DNA from 2 places in the Streptomyces liliifuscus genome. Region 1 is predicted to be linked to the other one. Evidence: riboswitches for the same ligand, from Rfam matches in the RefSeq annotation. Region 1 holds a riboswitch; the other holds the start of a gene.

Region 1 (3,344 bases):
CGGCTGGCGCCGAACGCCGCGTATCTCGTACCGCGCTTCGGGCTCTACCGGGACATCAGCGAGCAGGTGATGGGCCTGTTGCGGGATCTGTCGCCGCTGGTGGAGCCGTTGAGCCTGGACGAGGCGTTCGTGGATCTGGAGGCCGGGCGGACGGCCTGGGACGCGGAGTCGGCGCGGCTGACCGGGGTGAAGCTGCGCGGGGACATCAGGGCCGTCACCGGTCTGACCGGCTCCGTGGGTCTCGCCGCCTCCAAGATGCTCGCGAAGATCGCCTCCGAGCAGGCCAAGCCCGACGGGCTGGTGCTGATCGAGCCGGGCACCGAGCGGGAGCTGCTGGCCCCCATGTCCGTACGCACGCTGCCGGGCGTGGGGCCCGCCACGGGGGACCATCTGCGGCGGGCCGGGATCACCACGGTCGGGGAGATCGCCGAGGCGGGCGAGGACGAGCTCGTACGGCTCCTGGGGAAGGCCCACGGGGTCGCGCTGTACGCCATGGCGCTCGCGCACGACGTGCGGCCCGTGGTGGCCGAGCGGGACACCAAGTCGGTCTCCGTCGAGGACACGTACGACGTGGACATCCATGACCGGGTGCGAGTGCGGATGGAGGTCCAGCGGCTCGCCGACCGGTGTGTGGGGCGGTTGCGGGACGCGCATCTGTCGGGGCGGACCATCGTGCTGAAGGTCCGGCGGTACGACTTCTCGACGCTGACCCGGTCCGAGACGCTCAGGGGGCCCACGGACGACCCCGCGGTGGTGCGGGAGGCCGCCGCGCGGTTGCTGGAGTCCGTGGACACCACGGGCGGCGTACGGCTGCTGGGGGTGGGGGTCTCGGGGCTCGCCGACTACACGCAGGAGGATCTCTTCGCGCAGGCTCGGACGGCTGCCGCCGCTGCGGCCGCTGTCGCTGCCGCCGAGGAGGTCGAGCACGCGGAGAAGGAAGAGGTCGAGGAGGCGGTGGAGGAGCCGGTGCCTCCGGCGGAGCGGCGGTGGCATGCGGGGCACGATGTGCGGCATGCCGAGTTCGGGCACGGGTGGGTGCAGGGGAGTGGGCTGGGGCGGGTGACTGTGCGGTTCGAGACGCCGGGTTCCCCTCCGGGGCGGGTGCGGACGTTTCGGAGTGATGATCCTTTGTTGGAGGTTGCGGAGCCGTTGCCGTTGGTTGAGCGGCGGCCTGGGGGTGTGGGGGCGCCTGCGGGGTCGCCTGCGGCGGGCGGGGAGGGTGACGGGGGTGCGATTGTGGCTGCGGGTGCGTGGGGGCTGGTCGCGCAGTTCCCCGCGCCCCTGAAGAGTGCGCAGTTCTCCGCGCCCCCAAAGAAAGCCAGGGCCGCTGTCGCTCCTGGGGGTGGGTGGTTTCCGTGACCCCTGAAACGTTCCCTACGGGGACTCGTCCTTGCCTGCCAGGTGGCCGAAGTCGTGGTCCGGGAAGGGGGGTGGGGGGGCTACGTCCAGGCCGTAGTGGTGGTAGAGCTGGAGTTCTTGTTCGGGGGAGAGGTGGCGGCCCACTCCGAAGTCGGGGGCGTCCTTGATCAGGGCGCGTTCGAAGGGGACGCGCAGGGCCCCGTCGGCCAGCTCGCTGGGCTCCAGGGGGACGAAGGCGTCTCTGCTGAACAGGCCGGTGCGTATGGCCGCCCACTCCGGTACGCCGGTCGCATCGTCGAGGTAGACCTCGTCGACCGTGCCGATTTTGGTGCCGTTGCGGTCGAACGCCTTGCGGCCTATCAGGTTGCGCGGATCGATGTCGGTCTGCACGGGCCCTCCAGCTGCTCGCAACTCATCCGTAAGCACTACGAAAGAGCACTTTGAGGAGGGCGGCCACTCGAGGGAACCCCGCTGGTACGCTGGGCAACGGCTGCTGACCCCGTGCGGGAGAGTCCTCCAGGCTTCATCGGAGGCGCCGAAGGAGCAAATCCTCCCCGGAATCTCTCAGGCCCACGTACCGCATGGACGAGGTCACTCTGGAAAGCAGAGCGGTGTTCGAGTTTTTTTGGACGGGTTCCGCTCTCACCGACGGTGAAAGCCGGTGCGCCTTCACGGGCGGGCCGGTGAAGCTCTCAGGTTGAGATGACAGAGGGGGAGGCCGTCCGGGCACCCATGCAGTGGTGCCCTCGAAGGTCGTCAGACCAGGAGGCCTCCGCAATGACCGTCCATCGTATTCCGCTCTCAGAGCTCGAACAGGGAATCCCCTTCGAGCAGCGCCACATCGGGCCCGACACCGAAGCCCGGGCCAAGATGCTCGCGCACGTGGGGTACGGCTCGCTCGACGAGCTGACGGCCGCCGCGGTCCCGGATGTGATCAAGAACGCCGACTCGCTCGAACTGCCGGGCGCCCGCACCGAGGCCGAGGTACTGGCCGAGCTGCGCTCCCTCGCGGACCGCAACCAGGTGCTGGATTCCATGATCGGGCTCGGTTACTACGGGACGTTCACGCCGCCTGTCATTCTGCGCAACGTCATGGAGAGTCCGGCCTGGTACACGGCGTACACGCCCTACCAGCCCGAGATCTCACAGGGCCGGCTCGAGGCGCTGCTGAACTTCCAGACCGTGGTCGCCGAGCTGACCGGACTGCCGACCTCCGGAGCCTCGCTGCTCGACGAGGGCACGGCGGCCGCCGAGGCCATGGCGCTGTCGCGGCGCATGGGCAAGAACAAGAAGGGCCTGTTCCTCGTCGACGCGGACACCATGCCGCAGACCATCGCCGTGATCGAGACCCGCGCCGAGCCGACCGGCGTCGAGGTCGTCGTCGCCGACCTGAGTGACGGCATTCCGGCCGGGCTCGCCGAGCGCGAGATCAACGGCGTGCTCCTCCAGTACCCCGGCGCCTCCGGTGCCGTACGGGACCTCAAGCCCGTCGTCGAGCAGGCGCACGAGTTGGGCGCGGTCGTCACCGTCGCCGCCGATCTGCTCGCCCTGACGTTGCTCGCCTCGCCCGGTGAGCTCGGCGCCGACATCGCGGTCGGCACGACCCAGCGCTTCGGTGTGCCGATGGGCTTCGGCGGGCCGCACGCCGGATACATGGCCGTGCGCGAGAAGTTCGCGCGCAGCCTGCCGGGCCGGCTGGTCGGCGTCTCGGTCGACGCGGACGGCAACAAGGCGTACCGGCTCGCGCTGCAGACGCGTGAGCAGCACATCCGCCGTGAGAAGGCGACCAGCAACATCTGTACGGCTCAGGTGCTGCTCGCCGTGATGGCCGGGATGTACGCCGTCTATCACGGTCCCGAGGGCCTGAAGGGCATCGCCCGGCGCACCCACCGGTACGCCACAATCCTCGCCGCGGGTCTGAAGGCCGGCGGGGTCGAGGTCGTCCACGAGGCGTACTTCGACACGCTGACCGTGCGGGTGCCGGG
Region 2 (3,344 bases), 5.4 Mb from region 1:
CGCGACCACGTTGAACTGCTTGCCGGAGAAGTTGAGCCGCATCCCGTGGGTCAGGTGGCCGCCGTGGGCCAGGTCCAGGCCGAGGATGGTGTCGCCGGGCTGGGCCAGCGCGAACAGCGCGGCCTGGTTGGCGGAGGCGCCCGAGTGCGGCTGGACGTTGGCGTACTCGGCGCCGAACAGCTCCTTGACCCGGTCGATGGCGATCTGCTCGGCGACGTCGACGTGCTCGCAGCCGCCGTAGTAGCGGCGGCCAGGGTAGCCCTCGGCGTACTTGTTGGTGAGGACCGAGCCCTGGGCCTCCATGACGGCGACCGGGGCGAAGTTCTCCGAGGCGATCATTTCGAGGGTGGACTGCTGGCGGTTCAGCTCGGCGTCGACGGCGGCGGCGACGTCCGGGTCGAGCTCGTGGAGGGACTGGTTCAGAAGCGACATCGGTCAGGAGTCCTTAGCTGCCGGAGAATTCGGTGTACTCGTCCGCGGAGAGCAGGTCCTTCGGCTCCTCCGCGACCCGTACCTTGAACAGCCAGCCGCCCTCGAACGGGGCGGTGTTCACCAGCGCGGGGTCGTCCACGACGTCCTGGTTGATCTCGGTGATCTCACCGGAGACGGGCGAGTACAGATCGCTCACCGACTTGGTCGACTCCAGCTCGCCGCAGGTCTCGCCCGCGGTCACCGCGGAACCCACCTCCGGGAGCTGGACGTACACGACATCGCCGAGCGCGTTGGCCGCGTGCTCGGTGATGCCGACCGTCGAGACGCCGTCCTCGGCGCCCGACAGCCACTCGTGCTCCTTGCTGTAGCGCAGCTGCTGGGGGTTGCTCATGGCCTGAATTCTCCTGTACGCGGGGGAGTGCTGATGCAGGGGGACTGGGGGTGACCTGGGCTGATGTGCTCTGGGTCACTTCGTGACGCTCGCGGACCAGGGTTCACTGTCCGGCGCTCGCTGTACCAGGGTCTACTTCTGGCGCTTGTAGAACGGCAGCGCCACGACCTCGTACGGCTCGTGGCTGCCCCGGATGTCCACGCCGACACCCGGCGCGCCGGGTGCTGAGTGCGCGGCGTCCACGTACGCCATCGCGATCGGCTTGCCCAGGGTCGGTGAGGGCGCGCCGGAGGTGACCTCGCCGACGACCTTGCCGTCGGCGACGACCGGGTAACCGGCGCGCGGCACACGGCGGCCCTCGGCGATCAGGCCGACGAGGACGCGCGGGGGCTGCGACTCGGCACGGGCGGCGGCCTCGGTCAGCGCCTCGCGCCCCACGAAGTCGCCGTCCTTCTCGAACTTCACGACCCGGCCGAGCCCGGCGTCGAAGGGGGTGAGCGCGGTGCTCAGCTCATGCCCGTACAGCGGCATGCCCGCCTCCAGGCGCAGGGTGTCCCGGCAGGAGAGGCCGCAGGGCACGAGCCCGACCGGGGTGCCCGCGTCGGTCAGCGCCTGCCACAGCTTCTCGGCGTCGGCCGGGGCCACGAACAGCTCGAAGCCGTCCTCGCCGGTGTAGCCGGTGCGCGCGATCAGCGCGGGGACGCCCGCGACCGTGCCGGGCAGGCCGGCGTAGTACTTCAGGCCGTCCAGGTCGGCGTCGGTGAGGGACTTGAGGATGCCGGGGGACTCGGGTCCCTGGATCGCGAGCAGGGCGTAGGCGTCCCGGTCGTCGCGGACCTCGGCGTCGAAGCCCTCGGCCCTCTCCACGAGCGCGTCGAGAACGGTCTGGGCGTTGGAGGCGTTGGCGACGACCATGTACGTGGTCTCCGCGAGCCGGTAGACGATCAGGTCGTCGAGGATGCCGCCGTCGGCCCGGCAGATCATGGTGTAGCGGGCCCGGCCGGCCTTCACGCCCCCGATGTTGCCGACCAGCGCGAAGTCGAGCAGCGCGGCCGCCTGGGGTCCGGTCACGGTGATCTCGCCCATGTGGGAGAGGTCGAAGAGTCCGGCCTTCGTCCGTACGGCGAGGTGCTCGTCGCGCTCGGACCCATAGCGCAGGGGCATGTCCCAGCCGGCGAAATCGGTCATCGTCGCGCCGAGCGAACGATGCAGGGCGTCGAGCGCGGTATGGCGCGGGTCAACGGGGGCGTTACTGCTCACGGTGGGGCTCCCAAGGCATGACGGCGAGGTCGTTCCTCCCCATCTGTCATCGGAACCTGAGAGGTTCGCCGTGACCACCGGTCGACCGGAGGGTCACTGACTTGCACCTTGGGTGGAGCCGAAGCCCTGGTGACAGGGAACGGCCCGCTTTTCAGATGTGCCTCGCCCGCGCGGTAACGGTGCCTGAGAGATTCAAGGGAGGGACTTGCTCCTTCGGCGCCCGGACCACGTACAAGACGTGTCCGGAACTCTCCCGCGCGGATTCAAGCGGCCGGTATGCAGTTGGCGGGCACATCATTGCACGCATCGGAGCGGCGCGGCAGGGGACTCTTCGCGAGGGGGCGGGTGAGCGGCGGCCGGGCCCGGCCGCACGGCGTCCGCACAGGGTCCACAGGCATCCACAGTGATCTGTGACGGGGCTGTGGCAGGACGAGAACAGAAATGAGGGGACCAGCGCATTACCTTCTCTTTACACTCGACGGGGATGGGTCTCCCGACCCCATGGGGAGGACGATCAGGGTGAACAGGACCACGGCGTACGCCACGAGCGCGGCCATCGCGCTGCCCAAGCAGCCCACTGCCCCGGCCGGGGAGGCGTGCGGCCCGCTTCCGGCGCCCGTCGTCCGCGATCTGCGGGAGCGCGCGGGACACAGCCCGCACGGCCTCCGCTTCGGCACGTCCGATCTGGTGGTGGTCACGGGCCTGCCCGGCAGCGGCAAGTCGACCCTGATGCGCCGGGCGGTGACGGGCCGCCGCATCGACTCCCAGGACACCCGCGACCGCTGGGACGGCAGGCTGGCCCGCTTCCTGCCGTACGCGGTCTACCGGCCCCTGGTCCGCGCCGCGCACTACGCGGGCCTGCGCCGGGCCCTGCGGTCCGGCGAGGGGGTCGTGGTGCACGACTGCGGGACACAGGCCTGGGTGCGCAGCTGGCTGGCCCGGGACGCCCGGCGGCGCGGCGGCGCCCTGCACCTGCTGCTGCTCGACGTGGACCCCGGCACGGCCCTGGACGGCCAGCGCGAGAGGGGCCGCGGCGTCTCGCGGTACGCGTTCGCGCGGCACCGCGGCGCGTTCGGCCGGCTGCTGCGTTCCGTGGAGAAGGGCGACCTGCCGGACGGCTGCGGTTCGGCGGTGCTGATCGACCGTGCCGCGGCGGACGTGCTGCGGCGGGTCGACTTCGGCGACTGAGGGCCCGGTGACCGGACGGACCGAGGTCCCGGTGCGCCGGACGGACTGCGGCGGGGGAGGGCGCGTACGCGTA

What was found. A riboswitch is a leader RNA that binds a small molecule or an ion and turns the genes downstream of it on or off. The one in region 1 is predicted to bind glycine.
Region 2: linked by a shared signal. The riboswitch ahead of gcvT (glycine cleavage system aminomethyltransferase GcvT) and the one ahead of gcvP (aminomethyl-transferring glycine dehydrogenase) in region 1 are both predicted to bind glycine.

What each region holds. Positions count from the first base shown of each region.
Region 1 covers NZ_CP066831.1:9,035,530-9,038,873, forward strand. The annotation lists gene JEQ17_RS39000 (DNA polymerase IV) at 1-1,359, shown strand, start outside; gene JEQ17_RS39005 (PRC-barrel domain-containing protein) at 1,375-1,749, opposite strand; glycine riboswitch at 1,854-1,949, shown strand; gene gcvP (aminomethyl-transferring glycine dehydrogenase) at 2,137-3,344, shown strand, end outside.
Region 2 covers NZ_CP066831.1:3,613,623-3,616,966, reverse strand. The annotation lists gene glyA (serine hydroxymethyltransferase) at 1-432, opposite strand, end outside; gene gcvH (glycine cleavage system protein GcvH) at 446-823, opposite strand; gene gcvT (glycine cleavage system aminomethyltransferase GcvT) at 956-2,083, opposite strand; glycine riboswitch at 2,117-2,244, opposite strand; glycine riboswitch at 2,245-2,349, opposite strand; gene JEQ17_RS15165 (AAA family ATPase) at 2,585-3,271, shown strand.